2 linked regions of the Longibacter salinarum genome follow. The protein of the gene in region 2 binds, or shares a complex with, the protein of the main gene of each other region. Links are inferred from orthologs where the notes say so. Each region holds a gene or a part of one and is shown on either strand. Other genes may lie near its edges. The genes, in order: dnaB and dnaG.

The links.
Region 1: the proteins of dnaG (region 2) and dnaB are in contact, whole or in part, in a crystal structure (PDB 2R6A), measured with the Geobacillus stearothermophilus proteins. The link is inferred for Longibacter salinarum from one-to-one orthologs. Residues at the interface, in WP_049624496.1 of Geobacillus stearothermophilus: Lys456, Leu457, Leu458, Pro459, Ala460, Asn463, Ala464, Leu467, Leu535, Leu536, Ile537, Ala538, Gln544, Glu545, Asp548, Tyr549, His552; in WP_033016901.1 of Geobacillus stearothermophilus: Ser13, Glu15, Ala16, Gln18, Glu91, Leu92, Asp94, Ala95, Val96, Pro97, Thr98, Ala99, Ala100, Asn101, Tyr104, Tyr105, Ile108.

Annotation. Positions count from the first base shown.
Region 1 is NZ_PDEQ01000007.1:64,171-75,040, reverse strand. What follows is about bases 7,953-10,869. They hold dnaB (replicative DNA helicase), read right to left. Parts: upstream 10,252-10,869; coding sequence 8,653-10,251; downstream 7,953-8,652. Other genes in these bases: CRI94_RS13625 (uracil-DNA glycosylase), read right to left, coding at 10,363-10,869; CRI94_RS13635 (HepT-like ribonuclease domain-containing protein), read left to right, coding at 8,232-8,546; CRI94_RS18165 (nucleotidyltransferase family protein), read left to right, coding at 7,953-8,287. In the rest of the region: CRI94_RS13705 (phosphosulfolactate synthase), read left to right, coding at 1-340; rpmB (50S ribosomal protein L28), read left to right, coding at 612-848; rpmG (50S ribosomal protein L33), read left to right, coding at 933-1,097; CRI94_RS13685 (DUF4295 family protein), read left to right, coding at 1,195-1,347; CRI94_RS13675 (hypothetical protein), read right to left, coding at 1,665-1,988; CRI94_RS17520 (hypothetical protein), read left to right, coding at 2,240-2,482; CRI94_RS13665 (hypothetical protein), read left to right, coding at 3,045-4,163; CRI94_RS13660 (hypothetical protein), read left to right, coding at 4,220-4,897; CRI94_RS13655 (OmpA family protein), read left to right, coding at 5,197-6,750; 7-cyano-7-deazaguanine synthase QueC, read left to right, coding at 6,841-7,548; more of CRI94_RS18165, read left to right, coding at 7,931-7,952; more of CRI94_RS13625, read right to left, coding at 10,870-10,870. UniProt on the Escherichia coli protein: The main replicative DNA helicase, it participates in initiation and elongation during chromosome replication. Travels ahead of the DNA replisome, separating dsDNA into templates for DNA synthesis.
Region 2 is NZ_PDEQ01000006.1:294,189-305,135, forward strand. The notes cover bases 4,625-7,618. They hold dnaG (DNA primase), read left to right. Parts: upstream 4,625-5,083; coding sequence 5,084-7,153; downstream 7,154-7,618. Other genes in these bases: CRI94_RS17730 (hypothetical protein), read left to right, coding at 4,745-4,900; ppk1 (polyphosphate kinase 1), read left to right, coding at 7,289-7,618. Also shown: CRI94_RS12925 (mechanosensitive ion channel family protein), read right to left, coding at 1-426; CRI94_RS12930 (class I SAM-dependent methyltransferase), read right to left, coding at 490-1,128; CRI94_RS12935 (hypothetical protein), read left to right, coding at 1,256-1,954; tkt (transketolase), read left to right, coding at 2,358-4,400; more of ppk1, read left to right, coding at 7,619-9,685; CRI94_RS12960 (hypothetical protein), read right to left, coding at 9,840-10,947. UniProt on the Escherichia coli protein: RNA polymerase that catalyzes the synthesis of short RNA molecules used as primers for DNA polymerase during DNA replication.

The sequences.
Region 1 (10,870 bases), on a different replicon or contig from region 2:
GGGGAGCTGGAAAGTGATTGCCGAGTCCCGCGAGTCGGGAACGGCCGGTCTTTTCCGTCCGAATGGCGAAATTCGTTCCGGTCTCGTTGACGAGATCGTGGCTCGCGTCGATCCGAAGGACATCATCTTCGAGGCGCCGAATAAGATGCAGCAGGTGTGGTTCATCAAGCATCAGGGCGCGAACGTGAACCTCGGCAACATCCAGCCACAGGAAGTCATTCCCCTGGAGACGCTCCGACTCGGCCTGCGTGGCGATACGTTGTTCGAGTTCCTTACGCCGGGCGTTACGCCGAGCCTTTCGAGCAACGGCTCGGGCGACGGTCAGACCCGCGACGCATAGAACATTCTGCTTTTCGGCTCGACCACATCATGCGGTAAAGACGTCGTTCTACCAAACGTCTGGATCCGTTTGTTTGATGGTCGAATCGTGAAATCGGCCGCGGAGAGGAGGAACTTCCGCCTTTCTGCGGCTTCTTCATAAACATTTTCCCGTTTGTAATCCTTCAAAGAGACTGTCCACGTAACGGTCGTGATCATGTTTTTCGCGCCGTTCGGGACAAGAACCTCCACACGACGCAAGCGGCAATTTCCTAGAAGACGAAGGCGTATCCATGGCCCGCAAAGATGATTTGACCGGCAAGGGACCGGTGACGGGAAACAACGTTTCCAAGTCGAATAACAAGACGAAGCGGCGTTTCCAGCGCAATCTCCAGAAGAAGCGGTTCTACATCCCGTCGCAGGATCGCTGGATCACCCTGAAGGTGTCGGCCAAGACGCTGAAGACGATCAACAAGAAGGGGATTGAAGCAGTGCTGAAAGAAGCTCGCGCCCAGGGCATCAACGTGTAAACGTTGGCTCCTTGACGTCAACGATGGCGTCACGCGACCGCTGCCTCACCTCGCGTCGTTTTGAACACTGAAGACTGAAGAATCATGGCTAAAGGCAACCGCATCCAGGTTATCCTCGAGTGCACGGAAGCTCCGGGCACGTCGCGGTACCACACGACCAAGAACCGTCGGAATACCTCCGATCGGCTCGAACTGAAGAAATACAACCCGGTCCTCCGGAAGCACACCGTCCACCGGGAGAAGAAGTAGCGACCCAAGATGAGGGGCGCGCGACTCGTCCACAGGGCGTCGCACGTCGCCGAACGGGCGCATAATCTCCGAACTACGCGATCAGGCAGGCAGAGTCATGGCTAAGACGAAAGGAAAGAAAGGTGCGGCTTCGCGGAAGATGGCGAAGATTATTGTCGCACAGAAAAAAGATAACGGGCACTACAGCTTTAAGCAGAAGGTGGTGCCGCTCGACAACGTGCAGGACGAACTGAAAGCTGCGAAGAACTAAGCATCGTCGTAGCGAGTTCAGGTAAGTCCCTGCAGAAAGGGCGGAAGTGTTGACGCTGGCTCCCATTACACTGGGGGCCTATCTACGGGAGACCATCCCAGCAGCACTTCCTTACACCGATCGGGGCGTGGCGCAGTCCGGTTAGCGCACCTGCTTTGGGAGCAGGGGGTCGCCGGTTCGAATCCGGCCGCCCCGACCATTCGAGAACGATGTAGCCGGTCTCCCGGCACAACACGGTTCTCCGAGCAAAAGTGAACGCCTCTTCCGGTGAACCGGTCGAGGCGTTTTTCTGCGTTAGGGCGGATGAGAATCCAGCTCTACGGAAGCTCGGTTTTCTTCATGCAGCCATCTGTGAGATTGCGGACCCGGTGCGCGAGGTGCTCCGGCGTATCTGCACGAACGATGTCCTGCCATCCATGCCGGCTGGCGATAAACTGCGGTTGATCCGGGATGCGAACCGCGACGAGGACCCAGTTCGGGGTATGACCGACAGGGTCAGAATGGCGGCCTTCGTATGCCTCAATAGCGCCGTGAAGCGACTCTTTTTCCGTACGGCTCCATTGCCCCTCGTACCGAATAAGCGGGTCGACGTCATCGCCGAGGGAGGCACACTGAGATGCTGAATCGTTTGAGGACGGCATAGAAGGCGATGGAGAGAGAGGGCCAGGCACCGTGGAGGGAAAAGATGATGCCCCGGGATCGCGGTCACCACCGGGTCATCACGGAACCGTTTGTGGCGTGTACCCCCACATGGGGTCGGACGCTGGATTTTCCATCCCGCAACCGAGTCTGCGGTAAATTTCGAGAAATACGTGTTGAGACAGTGGTGTGATTGGCCGGCTTCGTTGTATTGTACGGAACCGTGCCGCGACTCCTTTCTCCGCCTGACCTCGTGGATCTCTCCTCTGACGTATTCATCACGCTCTGCCCGCACTGCAATCTGCCGTACGCGCTGCCGCACGATTGCTGTGCCCGTTGCGGCCACCCGATGGCCTGCGAGGACAAGGCGTGCCGCTCGCAGCTCCCGATGGACGTACGGCCCTCCGCCGTCGCCCTGGCGGACTGGCTCCGCCCTGAGCCCGAAACCGTCGCGCTCGACCTGAACGAGCTCGCCGATCTCGAGCAGCCCGTGTAGGCACGTGACGGAGGCATTCGTTAACAGAAACGCCTCGAACCTCCCGCCGCGTGCTTGAGTTTAGAGTTTGATGACGCAGCGTCCCGTCAAGGACGTTGACCCCACCCGCGCCCGTAGCTCAGTTGGATAGAGCAGCGGACTTCTAATCCGCAGGCCGCAGGTTCGAATCCTGCCGGGCGCGCCACCTTCAACTCTCCGCCTTCCTCCGTGGCATGGGGGCAGCGTTCGTCTAGTCCAGATCGTCTGGGCGTGGCATTTTCTGTTTACGCTTCAGTTTGCATGTCTTCCCCGGTTGCATTCTGAGATGCCCCACGAAAACGTCCTGATTAGTGCACATGCCTGGGAAGAGGGTGACATCTCGCATCGAAGTGTAGCTGAATCAAGAACCCCCAGCATGACAACCTAGCGTCGAGGCTCTATCACACTGTGACGGATACTAGGTTGATGTTATTCATGCGGTGCGTCTAATTAAGTATTCTACCAGTATACCTTCCTGACGCGTGCCTGTGATGCACCAGCGGATTCTTGGATCTGCCCCACGTACTTTCCCCTTCTTTCTCGTATGAGTGTTGACATGGCGAATGCGACTCATGCTGGAATATCTGACAGGGGAATGCGGGAGAGATCGATTTCGCACGTCCGATTCAGTGGTCGACTGTACTTCGTAGCGCTGCTCGTGGCGGTGCTGAGCGGATGTGGATACAACGTCGATCTTCTGGTAGACGACGATGAGACCCCTGTCGGTCCCGATGCCGTCGTCACCTTCGTCGGTATCACCAATCCATCTAGCTACCGGCGTGCGCCTTACATCTTCGAACTACGTCTACCTGAGGGTACTCTTGAGAAGCGAGGCAAGGTAGGTCCTGTATACTATGGTGCACACGCGGCGCCGCGGTATATCCCGAGCAGTGTGCCTCTTGAGCGCCTTCCGTCGTTCACGCGGCGAGACAGTATGTTTGCTCAGCCCTCTCGTGCTGAAGGACAACTTTTGGTGTACGGTTTATGGGGGGGAGTGAGCGTCTCTCCGGACGGAGAGGTCGCTGTGACGGGACGACGAAACCAGGACTTCTACAATGACTCAACGCTTGTCGTACTCGCAGCATCGCTGCAAGACACGCTCCGAGTGGAGGCGTTCGAAGGCCGGGTGCTGGAACATAACTTCTCGCCCGGCGGCTCTCGTCTCGTCGTCGACTGGGTACAGGGTCACCGTATGGAGAAAGAGCGACGCCTGAGTGTGTTCTCCCTTCATCCATGGCAGCGGATTCACGACCTCAGTTGGCCAACGTACGCGGACCGTCCGCTCATCTTCGAGCCCCTGGTGCCATGGGATTCAACAGGAAATGCGCTACTGGGAACGTACAGCACGCCGTGGAGAGGCAATAAAGATCCCGGTCGCCGCGGTGTCGCACGCGTCAGACTCCGCGATGGCGCTGTGCAGTCCATGTTCGAACGGGACACCGATGAGTGTCCCATCCGTTTTGCGCGCGTCGTCGATCAGCGATACGTATTGTACCGCTGTCGAGTTAAAGGTTCATCGGGGTGGTTCAGGTACGAACTGTACCTTCGCGATCGAAAGAGAGGCACTGATGTCGCTCTGGTCAAACGACTGTCGACTGGCTTTGATGTCTTCGCCGTCAAGGATTCGATGTCCTCCGATGCCTCAGATGACTCCCAGAAGTAAAATCCGACTTCGATGTTCTTCACACCCGAACCGGTATGCAAGACGATGGCACTGGCATGCAGATGATCCTAGCACAGCACGACATGTCCTTCGGGGTGGTGTTGACCCTCGTTTTGCTTCTCTCAGGGTGCATCTGGCGCCTCGGCGTAAATGGGAAGCACTACACGCATCAGAGTCAGCCGGGCGTAATCGACACGTCTGTGCTTCGGCTGGATGGGTACTACACGCATCTGGACACCACGTGGTCTGAACGGCTTGCACAGCCTCTGATTTTATGGAAAGACGGGACTGCTGCTCATTCTGGAATCAGTGGTGAAAGACGTGTCGTCTATGGGTCGCCACATGCTACACCCTTCGAATCTCCGTCCGAAGTACACAAGATCGATCATTTCGAACACAGCCTTTTGGATAAAACGGGTGAGCGAGATTCACCGATCAACCTGCTATGGGGCGGATTTCGGGTTTTTGATGATTCGATCTCAATTCAGACGATGAGGTTGTATGCAGGCGCAAACATTGTCTTTCAGAAATTTATGAACGATCCATGGACGTACGTCGGTCACATTCCGAATGACACCACGATCGTGATCACCGAACTCATCCGGCCCAATTACTTTGCGGGACGGAGCCGCGAGCCGATCGACCCGCCCAGGGTGTTTCGATTTCAACCGCTCCCACCCGGTGTAAAGCCATCATCGGACAACTGGACTCAGTTCCACGAGAATTTGCAGTGAGGTGACGTCGTACCTCATAAATATGTCTCTCCATCCGAATCCGCAGGTTCGAATCCTGCCGGGCCCGCCGTTAAACACTCTTGTTGTCGGCCCTTTCTGCCTCTTCCAGCGGTAGGGCAGCCTGCGCTTCTTTCAGTTCGACTGGAGGGACCGATTTTTTTGATTAGCCCGGCGAACACGCAGCGATCCGTCGGACTCGGCAGCCGGGTTGAATTCGTGACTCGGGCCGTCGATGTTTAGCCATCGCTCTGTTTCTGTCGCCCGGGGTTCTCTTCCCCTTCGCCCACGCGTCCGTGTTCATGTCTGGCCATCTCAACGTCTCCGTCTCGCTTGCATTCATCAGTGTAGTTATTTTCGCTGTGATTGCGGTGCCCGGTGCGCGGGCACAGGTAGACGGCATGACCATCGAGCCGAAGACGGATCGACCTGGTGCGGACTACCGCTCGATCGAGATGAATGGCCCGCCCGAGCAGTGTGCGCGGCGATGCGCAGATGAGCCTCAGTGTGCTGCGTTTACGTACGTAGAGCCTGGCGTGCAGGGGGAGAAGGCCCGGTGTTGGCTGAAGACGCGCGTCCCGGATGCCCAGCCCAACGCCCGAACGGTTTCCGGAGTGAAGCAGGCGCGCAGCTGGCCGGACAACTGGGCGCAGCCGACATTTACCACACGGGACACCGTACTGGCGGATCTGCTGGTGCGCGTCGGCGACATCGACAATCTCGGGTTCGGGTGGCCGTGGGGCTTTACGCCGTTCTCGGGGCGCTCGACGCCACCGCACGCGTACCCGTTCGAGCCGGAGGAAAGCGACCCCGCCGGAACGGATCGCATTATGATCGGCACGGGCTACGATGGCTCGCCGCCGGAAGGGCAGGACGGCTACTCGCAGGTGGCAGAGCCCGCTGAAGCCATTGAGATGACGACGGACCTGAGTGGCATTGAAGTGGAAACCGTGGCGCTGCAGCTCTTTCTCGACGACTTTCAGGCCCCGCGTTTTGGGTCGACGTATCAGGTGACGCTCGACGGGGAACGGTATCCGGTGATGGAAGAAGTGCTGAACGCGCTCAATCAAACCGGCCCGATCGGGAAGCTCGTCACCGTCGAAATCCTTCCCGGTTACCATGATCTTCTGGAGGATGGCCGTCTCTCGCTGCGAATCGACGATCCGACGACGGGAGCGGGAGATGGCTTCGCGATCGACTTCGTCCAGGTGCTCGTCAACCCCGACACGTTTCCCTCGACGGGAACGCTGCGCGGCCGTGTAACACACGCGAAAACTGGAGCCCCGCTGCCGGGCGTCCTCGTGTCCTCCGCACTGGACGCAGTCGAAACGGACCAAGACGGACGATACCACCTTCCCGACGTGCCGGCGGGCCTCGTGGTGGCGCGGGCCGCGAAACCTGGATTTTCCTCTACGTCGGAGCCGGTCGACCTCAAAGCGGGCACGGAGGTGACCGTCGATTTGCAACTCGCTCCACAGAGCGAAACGTCTCAGATCGAAGAAAACCTGAACGCCGAGGGCCGCGTCCGACTGCGCAACATTCTGTTCGACACGGGTTCGGCGACGATCCAGGCTGAATCCGAGCCGACCCTGCAGGCTGTGCAGCGGGTTATGCAGAACCGATCCGACACGCGATTCGTCATAGAGGGCCACACCGACAGCGAGGGTGGCGCTGAATCCAACCGTTTGCTCTCTCAGAAACGCGCGGAAGCCGTCAAGCGCTGGCTCACCGAGCACGGAATCGAGGCCGATCGGCTGGACACAGCCGGCTACGGCGAGACGCGCCCGGTCGCAAGCAACCAGACGGACGCCGGTCGCCGCCTCAACCGCCGCGTGGAAATCGCTGTTGCGGAGTAGCCCTGCTCTGTCGAGCACAAATGTGTTTTCGCTGCTTGGTGTCGTCCACGTTTCCAATGTCGACCTTTCCTGACCCGTACCATTCTCTCTATGCCGCACCCCGATTCCACCGACCGCTCCGCGCTCGTGCTCTTTTCCGGCGGGCAGGACTCTACGACGTGCCTGTTCTGGGCGCTCGACCGATTCGCGTCGGTCCACGCGCTCGGGTTTCACTACGGGCAGAAGCACGCGGTCGAGACGGAGCAGGCGCGCAAGATTGCGGTAAAGGCGGATGTCCCGTTTGAGATCATCGACATGGAGGGCACGCTCTCCGGCTCGGCGCTGACGGAGCACGAGAAGGACATGAGCGCCGCGCACGAGCGGAATGAGGACCTGCCCGCGAGCTTCGTCCCGGGGCGCAATGCGCTCTTTCTCAGCACGGCCGCGAGCTACGCGTACAACCGCGGCATCCATGACCTTGTCGGCGGGATGTGCCAGACGGACTACAGCGGCTACCCGGACTGCCGCCGCGTCTTCATCGACTCGATGCAGACGAGCCTATCGCTGGCCATGGATGAAGACCTGCGCATCCACACGCCGCTGATGTACCTCACGAAGGCGGAGACGTGGAAGCTTGCGGCAGACCTTGTGACGGTCGCGGGATGCGATGTACTGGAGACCGTCCGCGTGATGAGCCACACGGATTACAACGGCGATCGCTCCGAACTCCACGAGTGGGGCTACGGACAACTCGACAACCCGGCGTCTAAGCTTCGCGCGAAAGGCTACCGGGAGGCGAAGGAGAAGGGATGGGTGTAAAACCGGGGGAGCATTGATCGGAAACGATTTCCACGGTTTGTTCGAGCGATGCTCTTCGAAAATAGAGTGGATGTAGGGAGCGCGGTCGGAACCGTCCAGAGGGGCATGCATTCCTAGATATCGCACGAGCGGAGCGGCGACCCCCGCCCCGTTCCGTCCCCAGAAGGTGACGTGGCCGAGGGGTTAGGCAGAGGCCTGCAAAGCCTCGTACGGCGGTTCGAATCCGCCCGTCACCTCAGACTTACGGCAATAACGAAACGCGCCCCGGAAGCTACTTCCGACGGGCGCGTTTTTCGTTTGGGTGGCGTACACGTATATTGAGTGTGTTGCAACGAACGGCTTCACCCTCGGACTGTCGCTTCAAGCTCGTTTACAATTTCTCATGTCGCCTCCGACGCTGACCATTGACCGTGTACGAGAGGTGGTCGTCCCGGCGCTTCGTCCCTTTGCGTCCCGCATTTCGCTGTACGGGTCCGTCGCCCGGGAGGAGCACGATGCGAACAGTGATGTCGATGTACTTGTCGATTTGCGTCCCGCGTCGGAGCGCCCCGCTCTCGGGTTGAAGTGGTTCGAACTTGAGCAAGAATTATCGGAGACGCTCGGAGCTCGCGTGGAGCTCGTGACCGAACGCTCTGTCAGCCCCCACATCCGCCCATATCTAGAAAAAGATCGGGTTGTGCTCTATGAAGACAGATCGAGTGTATGTGGAGCACATCATGGACGCAATCCACCAGATTGAAGAGTACACTCGCGGTGTGGACCGGCAAACCTTTGAAGAGAATCGGATGCTCCAGGATGCGACGGTTCGGCAGATCGAAATCATTGGAGAGGCAAGCCGTCAGCTATCGGAGTCTTTTCGTAGACGTGTAAGTGAGGTACCGTGGCGTGCTGTTATCGGAATGCGTAACCGTCTCGCTCATGATTACCTCAACATAGATCTGGAAGTTGTCCAGAATGACGTTCCCTTGCTGAAAGATCGGCTTTCTGGAAAGGGTTGATTTAGGGAAGCCCCGAACGACGTACGCGCCCCGGAAGCTACTTCCGACGGGCGCGTTTTTTATTTGTACCACTTCGCATTTCGCATTTCGCACTTCGCATTTCGAATTAGAACGGCGCGTCGTCCTCGAAGCTGTTGCCGCCGCCGTCCTGGCCGTTGTAGCCGTCTCCTCCGCCGTAATCGTCTCCTCCGCCGAAGCCGCCCTGGTCGTTGTCGTTGTAGCGGGAGGTGAGGTTCTCGAACAGCGCGTACCGGTCGATGAAGGCCAGTTCGACCGTGCCGATCGGACCGTTGCGCTGTTTCCCGATGATGAGCTCGGCGATTCCTTCGGTGGAGTTGCCGTTCTCGTCCACCGTGATGCCGTAGCGCTCGGCACGGTAGATGAACGACACGACGTCGGCATCCTGCTCGATCGATCCGGACTCGCGAAGGTCCGAAAGCTGCGGGCGCTTGTCGCCGCCGCGGTTCTCGACGCTACGGTTGAGCTGCGACAGCGCGATGACCGGCAGGCTCAACTCTTTCGCCAGCCCCTTCAGCGACCGTGAGATGTGGGCGATCTCCTGTTCACGGTTGGCGCCGCTGCGAACAGCACCGGAGGCCTGCATCAGCTGCAGATAGTCAACCACGACAAGGCCGATGTCGTGCTCCGCCTTCAGGCGCCGGCACTTTGCGCGGAGCTCGAGCACGCTGAGTCCGGGCGTGTCGTCGATAAAGATGTTGGCTTCGCTCAGCTTACCGGCCGCGCGGGCGAGTCGCTGCCAGTCGTCATCTTTCATGCGACCCGTTCGCGCACGCTGCGCATCGACGCGGGCCTCGGACGTGAGGAGACGCTGAGCCAACTGCTGCGCGCCCATCTCCAGCGAGAAAATCGCCACGCCGGCCGGGTTTGTCGGGTGCATCGCGGCGTTCATCGCGGCGGCAAGGCTGAACGCCGTCTTACCCATCGAGGGCCGCGCCGCGATGATGATGAGATCGGACGGTTGCCATCCACTCGTCATGTCGTCGAGCTTCGTAAAGCCGCTCGGGACGCCCGTGATGCCGCCCTTCTGCCCGTGAATGGACTCCAGCCGCTCGAGCGTGTCTTTCACCACGTCGTTGAGCGGAGACGCCGCCTTCCGGAGCTGCGTGTCGGAGATGGAGAAGATCTCGCTCTCGGCCTGGTCGAGCAGTTCGAAGGCATCGGCGCCGGACTCGTAGGCCTGGCCGACGAGGGTCGTCATTTTCTCAATCATCTTGCGGAGCAGCGATTTCTCCGCGATGATCCGGGCGTGGTACTCGACGTTCGCTGCCGAGGCCACCTGCGTCGTCAGCTCCGTCAGGTAATAGGCTCCGCCGATTTCCTCGAGAGCGTCGCGACGTTTCAGTTCCTCCGTCAGCGTGACGAGGTCAACCGGGTTGCCCCGCTCGAAGAGGTTGAGGATCGACTCGTAGATTTTCTGGTGCTTGCTGCTGTAGAACGCCTCGGGCGGAAGCACCTCAATCGCCTTCGGAATGGCCTCGCGCTCGATCAGCATCGCGCCGAGGACGGACATTTCCACGTCCGTGGCCTGCGGTGGCACCCGTCCCGACTTTTTGTGCACAGCATCGGCCTGCTGACGCCGCCGATCGCTCTGCCGTCCCCGCATCTTGTCGAGCGGGTACGACGGGCGCGACGTGTCGTCGATGTTCATGCGCGGGGATTTGGACTGATCGCCGGAGTCGGCCATGGCGAAAACGGGCAGAGGAATTTGGGAGCGCTCGGGAGGGGCCGTCTGATGTGGAAAACGAGGTGTGCCGGTCGCCGGAGACGGATGGGGCGGCCAGCAGGTCAGGCGCCGTCAGGACGTGCCGGTGAGTTCATCGTAGCGCGTCCGAACTAGCTTGACGTCCTCCCACGTGGGACGCTTCCAGTTCGAGTTGCGGAGCAGGGCGGCCGGGTGGTACGTCGCATAGAGCGGGATGCCGTAGAAGTCATGTTCTTTCTCGCGAAGCGAACCGAGAGATGACCTCCGGTCAAGCATTGTGTTGGTTGCCACTTTGCCCACACACAAGATAATCGCAGGCTGGATGAGTGCAATCTGTTTATAGAGAATCGGGATATGGGCTTCGACTTCCTCGGCGAGCGGATCCCGGTTATTCGGCGGACGGCTCTTCAGGATATTGGCGATGTAGACGTCCTGTCGGTCAAATTCGATCGCCTGCAGGATTTTGTCGAGAAGCTTGCCCGCACGGCCGACAAACGGCTCTCCCTGCTCGTCTTCGTTTGCGCCGGGAGCCTCCCCAATGATCAAAAGGTCGGCGTTCGGGTCGCCCACGCCGAAGACGGGGTTCTTGCGGTCCTCGTCG
Region 2 (10,947 bases):
GACCCACTCGCCGACCTCCAGCATGGTTGTCTGGGTGAGGCCGACATCGACGACGTCCCCCCGAACATTGTTAACCTCGATGCGGTCGCCGCGTCGGTAGGGCGGGTGGAGCTGCAGGTGGATCCAGCCGACAAAGCTGAGGAGCACGTCCCTCAACGCAACGGCCAGACCCGCACCGATGATTGTCAGAACGGTAATCAGCTGGCTCGCGTTGGGCGACCAGAGTGCGATCGTCAGCACGATCGCGATGAGCCACAGCCCGCGCGACAGCCACTTGGACGCCATGTACTGCCGCTCCTGCTCGTCGAACGTCGCCAGAGCAATGCGGCGAGCGATCGCTGAGAGAACGATCGTCGCGATAATAACGATGAGCGTCCCGATCAGGCGTCGAACCAGGACCGGATTCAGTGCGATAAACTCGTCCACGTTAGAGAGAGGCTGGGAAGCGACGGAATGGAATGCAAACCTACGTCGAAGGATGGATGCATTTCAAACGTGGACGGCGCGTAAGAGATGGCTCGCAAGACCCACGTTCCGGGTCCGGAGCGACTCAGCGACCTGCCATCCAGCATTTTGCAATGCCGTAGTGAGGTCGGTTGGTTTTCCGCCGCCGAGTGCAATAGGTACTGCGCGCACGAGGAGGTCCCAGAGTCGCTCGTCCGCGCGTTCCGGTAGGGCCGGTGTGATCGTAACGATCCGAGCTCCCGGTTTGGAAACGCGCTTCATCTCATGCAAGGCGTCGACACGCCGGGGAGGTCGGAGGAGGTCGAGAACGTATGCGGAAAGAATCGCGTCGAAGCTGCCGGTCTCGAAAGGAAGGGAGAGAATGTCTGCCTGTTGTAGCGTCACGTTTGGTTTCCCTGTCGCACGACGCCGTGCCCGGCGGAGCATCGCTTTTGATCGGTCGACGCCGGTAATACGGACGGCGGGCCGCTTGTTGGGGAGAAGCGGAATGGAGAGCCCCGTTCCGCAACCGGCGATAAGAACGGCGTCCCCATCCTGAACATTCAGTAATTCGGTTGCTCTACGTCGGGCCTCCCGGGAGACACGCTGTGCGAATCCGTCGTAGAATGGCGCGAGCGCAGTGTAGAGGGTCGGCGTCCATTCGGGGGGAATGTACCAGGTCACGTGAGCGGAGGGAAGCGGGGTGGGTGGTGAGGGGGAACTTAACGGATCGTGGGGTCTTGTGTCCCACGGTTGGCGTCCGGGCGTTGCCTTAGACTGCATTTGCCAATTTTTCTAGGATCCAGTCTGCATGTCCTTTCGCGCATTACTTCTGTATGTATCCGCGTACCGCCCCGTTATGGAGCGGACAATCGTCGTGTCGTCGTTGGCCGGGATCGTGGTTATCATGCATCTCGGACTGCAGATGGCCGTCGGGTTTCCCAACGGATGCCTCGGGTTGATGCTCGTACCTGGAGACCTGGCATCCTGTGGACGCATGGTTCACGGTGGATTGCCGGTTGTTGCGGGAATGCCTGTCGTTTCAGTGATGACGGGCCTTCTTGCTGCAATTGCGGGAACGAGCATAGCCTTTTTCGTTGTCGCCTACCTTGCACCGCCGCTTGGGCGCTGGGTCGCTCTGGTACGGCTCGGTGTGATATCGATGGCCGCAGGCGTTACGACCTACTACGTCATCGCATCATCAATCGCGTCAGGTGGTGCCGGTGCGATTGCTGCCGTGATGTCGGTCATGACGGGCATTAGCCTGCTTTTCGCTCTCGCGTCCACGCTCATCTCGCCGCGTACACCCAGCGCGATCATGAGCTCGCAGTCGCTGTCTGATCGCACCTTTAAGCGGGAAACCGCCTTCGTGATTTACCTCGTCGCGCTGGCGATCGTGCTCGTCGGGGCTGATTACGCGGCATACGACGCGTTGTCGACCGGGGGAGGAGAGCCGGGCAGGACGACATCCTTGCTGGGAGGAAAAGCGGCTTTGTCTACCGGCGAATGATACGGACCCAGCGAGCATATCTCGTTCGGTCTGAGTGCTCTGTGTCGATGGGGGCATGGGCGTGCGTTGGAGAAGGACTGAGCGATCACTTTGGCTGAGTCGAGGGTCATGGGCTCTCATGAATTCGAGTAGCGAGGGGAGAGACGAGATTGTCGATGGACGGCCTGCCGGGGCAGGTGGAGTAGCGCCTTCATCCCCATTTGATTGTATTTTTTGGAAACGCGCTGTATCGGAGGTTCGCGAATTCCTTTATTGCTGTATGCGGACGCGGATCGTAGTCCCGCTATCCGCATTTGGCAGCTTTCCTCCTGCTGTACCGAAATGTTTTACGCCGATCGGCGATGCCGCGACTGCCGTTCGAGCGAATCCGTGATCTCCCGCCTTTCGTTTCCGCTTCTGCCACATGCCTGACGCATCCACGCTGGACCTGATTCAGCCGACTGACCTCGACGAGCGCACCATTAACACCATCCGCTTCCTGGCTGTGGATGCGGTGGAAAAGGCCAACAGCGGCCACCCCGGTATGCCGATGGGTGCAGCCCCGATGGCCTACGTGCTCTGGAGCCGTCACCTACGTCACAACCCAACCGATCCGCACTGGGTTGACCGTGACCGCTTCGTCCTCAGCGCGGGCCATGGCTCGATGCTACTGTACGCGCTGCTGCACCTGACGGGGTATGATCTTTCGCTGGAGGAAATCAAGAACTTTCGCCAGTGGGACAGCCTGACGCCCGGGCATCCCGAAGTACACCACACGCCCGGTGTCGAAACGACCACCGGCCCCCTTGGGCAGGGCTTCGGAAATGGAGTCGGAATGGCTATTGCTGAGCGATACCTGGCCGCGCACTTCAACGATGAGCCCGGAGCAAATGATGAACTCATCGACCACTATACGTACGGCATCGTCAGTGATGGCGACCTGATGGAAGGCGTGGCGTCCGAAGCCGCATCGCTCGCCGGACACCTGGGGCTCGGCAAGCTGATCTATCTGTACGACGACAACGAGATTTCCATCGATGGCTCAACGGACCTCGCGTTCACTGAGGATGTCCAGCAGCGGTTCGAAGCGTACGACTGGCACGTCATCACGGTGGAGGATGGAAATGACCTGGAAGCAATCGACCGGGCCATTATCGAAGCCAAAGCGGAAACGGATCGACCGTCGCTGATCGAAGTCAAGACGCACATCGGATACGGAAGTCCGAACCAGCAGAATACCGCCGCCGCCCATGGCTCCCCGCTCGGAGCGGATGAGGTCGAGCTGACGAAGGAGAATCTCGGCTGGGAGGAGGACGAGTCGTTCTACATTCCGGACGACGTGCTTGAGCACATGCGGGAGTCCATCGACCAGGGCGCTGCGCTCCAGGCCGAATGGAACGGCCGCTACCAGCAGTTCCGCGTGGAAAGCCCGGAGGCTGCGGATCGATTTGATTCGTGGATGGCCGGGGAGCTGCCCGATGACCTCGACGATGCTCTGCCGGACTTCGAGGCAGGCGACGAACTCGCGACGCGCAAGGCAAGCGGGAAAACGCTGTCTGCACTCGTCCCGGTCGTTGGGGACATGCTCATTGGCGGGTCTGCCGACCTCAGTGGGTCGAACAAGACCGAGGTCGACGGCCGAACAGACTTTCAAAAGGACAACCCGGGAGGGCAGTACTTCCGCTTTGGTGTTCGTGAGCATGCCATGGCCGCCGCCGCGAACGGGATGGCCTTGCACGGAGGGGTTCGCCCGTACGTCGCCACCTTCCTGATCTTCAGCGATTATCTGCGGCCTTCGTTGCGTCTCAGCGCGCTGATGGAGCAGCCCGTCATCTACGTGTTCACACACGACAGCATCGGGCTCGGCGAGGACGGCCCGACGCACCAGCCGATCGAGCACCTGGCGGCGCTTCGCGCAATTCCGAACGTGACGCTATTCCGCCCGGCCGATGCGGCGGAGACCGCGCAGGCATGGGTCGCCGCGCTCCGCAACACGGATGGACCGACGGCCTTCGCCCTGACGCGGCAGACCGTGCCTACATTCGACCGGTCGGTTATGGGGCCGGCAGAAGGCGTTCATCGGGGCGGATATATCCTCTCCGACGACGACGGTACCCCCGACATCATCCTCATGGGGAGCGGTAGCGAGGTCCAGCACGCCGTTGCCGCCGCCGATACGCTGCGCAAGGACGGGATCAACGTTCGGGTCATCAGCATGCCCTCGTTCGAGCTGTTCGACCAGCAGGATGAGGCATACCGGAACAAGGTGCTGCCGCCGGAGGTGACGGCACGCGTATCGATCGAGGCTGGTGTGACCTACGGCTGGGAGCGATTCGTCGGGCCGGAAGGACGGTCTATCGGAATCAACCGCTTCGGCTCGTCTGCTCCTGGCAGCATCAACATGGAGAAATTTGGCTTCACACCAGAGAACGTGGTGGGAATGGCCCGCGACGTCCTAAATCAGTGAGCAACGTTGATTGACGCTTGAGAGCCTGCACGATGGGGCGACTTCCACGCGGAGGTCGCCCCGTCCTGCTTTACGACGGGATACACGGGCCACGGCAGGAATCAGACGGTCGTCGCATGGATTTGAATGGCTGGATGGACACAGGGCATCACGCGAACTTTCGTTTGTCTAACTGGCGAGGATCTCAGTGTCTGATTCGGCGTCAATCCAGAAAATGCTGCGAAACCGCCCTGTAGGCTGTGCCCCGTCGCGATCCGGTCTTGCGTCACCGGGTTCGTGCATCTATCCTGTGACCGCTCTGTTTAGAACGCTGAATGTATTTTCCCCTGTTTCCCGCGATCCCTATGAAACGTATCGCTGCCGCCCTCGCGATTATCTTTGCCATCGGATTCTCGTCCTGCCAGTGCTCGTACAAGCCACCGGTTCCCCCCGTGGAAGACGATAAGGTTGCTGTCGTCGTCCCGGACGCCCCTGTTGCTCCGAACGGGATTCGCGCGTAGCCCTAGTTACAGCGCCAGCGCGTCGGGCGAGCTGAACGACGGATTATCCAGGTGCTGTCTCGGCAGCCAGCCGGCTTGTCAACTGCTACTCTCGGTTAGCGCGTAGAGAGGATCTGCGGCGCGCACACGTCGTACACATAACCCTATCTGAGGAGACGTGCTGCGCCCAGAAATCGTGCATCCATGGCGATCCCGGATCACAAACTTGAGGAAGTTCGCGATGTCGCGGATGTGGTCGATGTAATCAACGATTACGTCAACCTGAAGCGGAGCGGATCCCGCTTCAAGGGGTTGTGCCCGTTTCACGATGAGAACACGCCTTCGTTCAGCGTCGATCCGGAGAAGAATCTCTACTACTGCTTCGGTTGTCAGCGTGGCGGAGACGTCTTCAAGTTCGTCCAGGAAATCGAAGGCGTTGGGTTTCTCGAAAGTGTACGCATGCTCGCCGAGCGGTTCGGCGTTCCGCTGCCGGATGACGAGATCAATCCGGAAGCGGCGAGCGAGAAGGAAGCGATTTTCCACGCGCTTCGGTGGGCCGCCCGGTGGTTTTACAACCAGTTAACGGACACGAACGGCGGATACGAGGCGATGGAGTACCTGCACGACCGCGGGTTTCAAGACCGGACGATTGCCCGATTTGGTCTTGGCTGGGCACCCGATCGGTGGGACGGCCTACTCAAGGCTGCGAAGGAGGAGCAAATTGACGAAGAGATTCTTCAACGCGCCGGTCTCATTATCGAGCGAAATGACGGCAGCGGCTATTACGATCGCTACCGTGGGCGCGTGATTTTTCCGATCCTCTCGCACGTGGGGAAGGTGCTCGGCTTTGGTGGCCGTATTCTGGATGCCGACGCCGATCAGCCCAAATACATCAACTCTCCGGAGACGGAGGTCTACGACAAGAGCCGCGTCCTGTACGGTCTCCGGCAGGCTAAGCAGGCCATTCGGAGTGAAGAAGAAGTGCTTCTGGTGGAAGGCTACACGGACGTTATCTCCCTTTACCAGGCGGGGGTCGAAAACGTCGTTGCATCCAGCGGGACGTCTCTCACGGACGGCCAGGTGCAGACGCTCGATCGATACGCCAAACGCATCGTCCTCCTGTACGATGCCGACGAGGCCGGATCCCGAGCCGCCGTCCGCGCGATGAACCTCGTTCTCCAGAACGGGCTTGGCGCCTACGCGGTCGAGCTTCCCAATGGCGAAGATCCGGACTCTTTCGTTCGTGCCGAAGATGCACAGACGTTCGCTGCCTACATCGAAGAGCACCGGCAGGACTTGCCAGAGTTTGCGTATCGCCGTGCCCGCAGAGAAGGCCGTTTCGACACGCCGGAAGACCGCGTGGAGGTGCAGCGTGAAATCGTGAACGCCGTCGCTCAGATTCCAGATCGGAATCTGCGTCGTGAGTACGTGCGGCGAACAAGCGATGTCCTGAATGTACCGGATTCAGACCTTTTCCGGATGTTGGAGGAAGAGGTAGAGAAGGTCAAACGACAAGATCAGCGACGCGCACGGCGGAAACAGCGACGGCAGCAGCGCGACAACAGCTCGGGGGGAGCGTCCGTGAACGAGCCCCAGGGGCGCCCCGTGGCTCCGCCCGATGCCCGCGATGGGTCATCAGGTTCGACCGCCAATGCCAGCTCCAGCAATGATGCCCCGCCTCCTCACACCGACGCCGACTACCAGGGCGACGAATCCGACGGGAATGAAGATGCAGGAGAAGGTGCTCAAGAAGCGCGCTCCGCATCGCAACGCAGACCGCCGCTCCCGGAAGAGAAGGTTCTGCTCCGTCTGATGCTCGATAGCGGGACGCCGATGGTCGAATTCATCCTCGGCAACATGTCGCTGGGTGAGTTTACGGAAGGCCCGGCGCGCGATATGGTGGAAGTGTTCATCGATATGTACAGCGATGATGCTGTAAAGCCGACCCGGATCACGGACGGCGAATTCGGCGCTGAATTGCAGAGCCTCGCCGCATCTGTTATGGTTGACAAATACACGCCCTCGGAAAACTGGCGTCAGCGTCAGAATATTTCCGTTCCGAGGTTCAATCAGGAGCCGTACGAAGCGGGCGCGAGCGCCATGACGCTGCTCAAACTCGATCGTGTGGATGAGGCGATCACTCGGACCAAGGAGAAAATGTTTGAAGCTTCTCGATCCGCAACCGGAAATGTCGGCGAGCTCCAGAAAGAGATGATGCAACTCTACGACCTTCGCAAGCAAATTCGGAGGCGGGAGTTTTTAGACTGGGAGTAGGATGTCCTACGGACGCGCCAGCATCCCAGCAGCGCATTATCGGAGTGTTTAGTCGGACCTGGCGACGAGTCTGGTCGTTTTTTCTCGGGACAGCCCCGAACCCTCGCATGTCTTCGACACTCGACGTTGTCTTCCATGGCTTCTGATTCTGATCATTCGCTGGACCCGCCCGCCCCGGAAGATTCACCTTCCGATCTACGTCCTGCCGGCTCCACAAATCCACGCGAGACTTCATCACCCGAATCAGATGGATCGGAGTTGGAAACGGACCAGCGCGACGGCAGCGCCGATGTTGTTACCGCCGTGGAGTCGACGAGTCTAACGGACGATGACGCAGGCCTTTCTGCGAATGAGAGGGTGGAGAACGCGCGCAAAACAGCCATGCATGAGCCGTGTCGGCCGTTCGTCACGTCCGAAAGTCCTCTGGCTCGGGCCGTTCAGCCGCAACGGGTGCCGGAAGAGGCAGACGTTGATCATCCGAGCCTTTTCTTCAATCGAGAGCTAAGCTGGCTCGACTTTAACTGGCGCGTTCTGCAGATGGCGCGGGATGACAGAACGCCCTTGCTGGAGCGTCTGCGATTTCTCAGCATTACGGCGCAAAACCTGGATGGGTTCATTCGGAAGCGGATCGGTGGTCTGAAGCGGCAGGCGGCCGCCGGCGTGACGACACTTTCGCCGGATGGCCGGACCCCGGAAGAGCAGCTTGCGCACATCGTTCGGGCCGTACGGCCGATGTACAGTGCGCTCGGGCATACGTGGGATCAGCTCGAGCCGGCAATGGAAGAAGAGATCGGGCTCCGCATCCGGGATTACGCGGACCTCGGAGATGCGCAAAAACAAAAACTTGCGGCGTACTTCAGGAAAAATATCTTTCCGATTCTTACGCCGCTTGCCGTCGACCCGGGGCGGCCGTTCCCATTCATTTCCAACATGAGCCTGTCGCTCGCCGTCTTGCTGCGGCACCCGGACCGCGGTACACAACACTTCGCGCGTGTCAAGGTACCCACGAGTCGCGCTCGTTGGCTCTCCCTCGACGAACCGCTCCACTTTGTGCCGATCGAGCAAGTGATCGCGCATCACGTCAACGAGCTGTTTCGTGGGATGACGGTGGAAGGCGTCTACGCGTTCAGGGTGACGCGGAACGCCGACGTCCGGCGTGACGAGGAGGAGGCCGATGACCTCATTGAAATGATTTCTGAGCGTCTCCGCGAACGGCGCTTTGCGCCCGTCGTCCGCCTGGAGGTAGACCGCGACATGCCGGAATCCGTTCGGTCCTTTCTGATGGAGAAGCTCTCCATCGGGCCGGAGGATGTCTATGTCGCCGAAAGGGTGATCGACTTCACGGACGTGCGGGTCCTGGCCGATCTCCACGTTCCGGACGATCGATACCGAAAGGATCTTCGATTTTCAAAGTGGACGCCGCTGACGCCACCACGACTCCGTCGAGGCGTGGGGCGCGAATCAGGCGACATTTTCTCCGTGATCCGCGACAACGACCTGCTCGTTCATCATCCGTACGACTCGTTCGAAGAGAGCGTCCAGCGGTTTATCGAGGAGGCTGCGGCAGATCCTCAGGTTCTGGCGATCAAGCAGACGCTGTACCGCACGTCCGAGGACTCGCCCATCGTGGATGCGCTGATCGACGCGGCTGAAAGTGGCAAACAGGTCGCGGTGCTCGTCGAGGTCAAGGCGCGATTCGACGAGGAGAAGAACATTGCCTGGGGGCGCAAGCTGGAGGACGCCGGCGTGCACGTCGCCTATGGCCTCGTCGGGTTGAAGACGCACGCGCAGGCCGCTGTCGTCGTCCGGCGCGAGGACGATGGACTCCGGACGTACGTCCACGCCTCCACCGGCAATTACAATACGCAGACGGCGCGGCAGTACACCGATTATGGGCTACTGACCTGCGATCGAAACATCGGGTACGACTTTACGAATCTCTTTCACTACCTCACGGGCTACGCACCGGAGCAGTCGTATCGAGAGGTTGTGGTTGCGCCCCAGGAGATGCGCGACCACTTTTTGGAGATGATCCGTCGTGAGGTGCGGCACCAAGAGGAGCACGGCAACGGGCACATCATGGTGAAGATCAATGAACTCGGCGATTCGAAGATTATCAGTGAGCTTTACCGTGCCTCGCAGGCGGGCGTCCAGATTGACCTTGCGATTCGTAGTCACTGTCGCCTTCGTCCGGGGCTCGATGGCTACAGCGACTCCATTCGGGTCGTGAGCATCGTTGGTCGGTTTCTGGAGCACGACCGTGCGTTCTACTTCCACAACAACGGCGACCCTGCCGTTTACATCGGCAGTGCCGACTGGCAGCGAAGCCGGCTGGACGACCGCGTCGAAGCAGCGGTCCCGATCACCGACGAGACGCAGCGGCAGCGGGTCATTCATACTCTCAAACGTGCTATGAACGATCCTCGCACCGCCTGGGAATTGCAGTCCGACGGTCGGTACGTTCAGCGCGTGCCGGATGAGGGTGAGCTGGGGTATCAGGAGCAGCTGATGGCGGCCGCCCGGAATCGTTAAGCGGAACGGGCGTGTACCCAACGGTTCGAACGAACGCATAACCGCCGGCGATGGGACTCGATCCCTGTCGCCGGCGGTTCTATGTCTGCTAAAATGTAGAGCGTGGCCCGGATGCTACGTCGCTCGCTTTGGGCCGGACCCGCGGTGCTTCAGGTTATTTCGAGTCGAGCGACCGGGTGTAATCGTCGAGCGGATGCGTGTCCAGCGTCTCCGGCGGTTGCGGGCGCATGCGCATCTTGCCGGTCGCGAGAGTCGCGGCATCGGACAGTGTCTCCCACGGATTCGATAGCCAGATCCGGCGATGCGTCTGAATCACGTCGAGCTGCGTCTGCCGGTAATGCGTTGGGTTCGTCTCCGCGAGGCGTTCGAACGCATCGTAGATCGTAAGGAGGCGCTCGCGATTCTCTTTGGTAAATCCGAACCGCTTGATGTCGTCGACCAGGCTATCGTAGCGACGATCCCAGGCAGTGCGCTGCTCATCAGATGGAAGACGGTAGGTGTCATCATCGAACCGGAAGGTGGCTCGACTGTCCAGCGCGGTGATTCCCGCATCTTCGAGCGCTTTCGATCCGCCGGTGGGGAGGAAGAACCGAACGGCTTTTCCGTCGACGCTCGACACGAAGCGGACATTCGCAGAAGGCGTGAGTTCGCCGTCGTCCGTTTCGGGAAGGTCCAGGTGAGGGTTGAGTCCGCGGAAGCGTTCGTATGTGCTTGGCCGGTCGGCGACCATGCTCCAGTTGAGGGCCGATGTCGAGCCGTCCAGCACTCGCAGGATGTCAGCCAGCATTAGTGTCTCGCCCGGTTCAAGCTGGACGCGCTCTGCACGGACCGTATTGGAGAGGTCAATCGGGCGGTCGTCGATTGCGCGCAGCGATCCGTACGCCGATGCAACGTATCCGCGAGAGTAGGGGCCGAAGGTGGAGTTCTCGCTGACGGTCTCGAAGCCGTCGGTAATGGCCCACATGTAGGCGTCCATCACCGTGGACCCGGTGTCGAAGGCTCCGGATTGAGTGAAGAACTTTCGATAGAGCTTGTAGATGTTGCCCGGACCGGTATGGTACGCGGAGATACCGGGAATCTCATGGCCGACCGCGTTCACATAGCCTCGGAGTAGGCGGAAGGCGGGCTCCATCGTGAGGAGGGGATGCAGGTCTTCGCTGACCTCCACCCACGAACTCTCCTCCGTCCGCAGACTGTATTGGTGCACTCCGCTACGACGCAGGATAAAGGGCATCATCTGGTATCGGCTGCGCGCACCGACG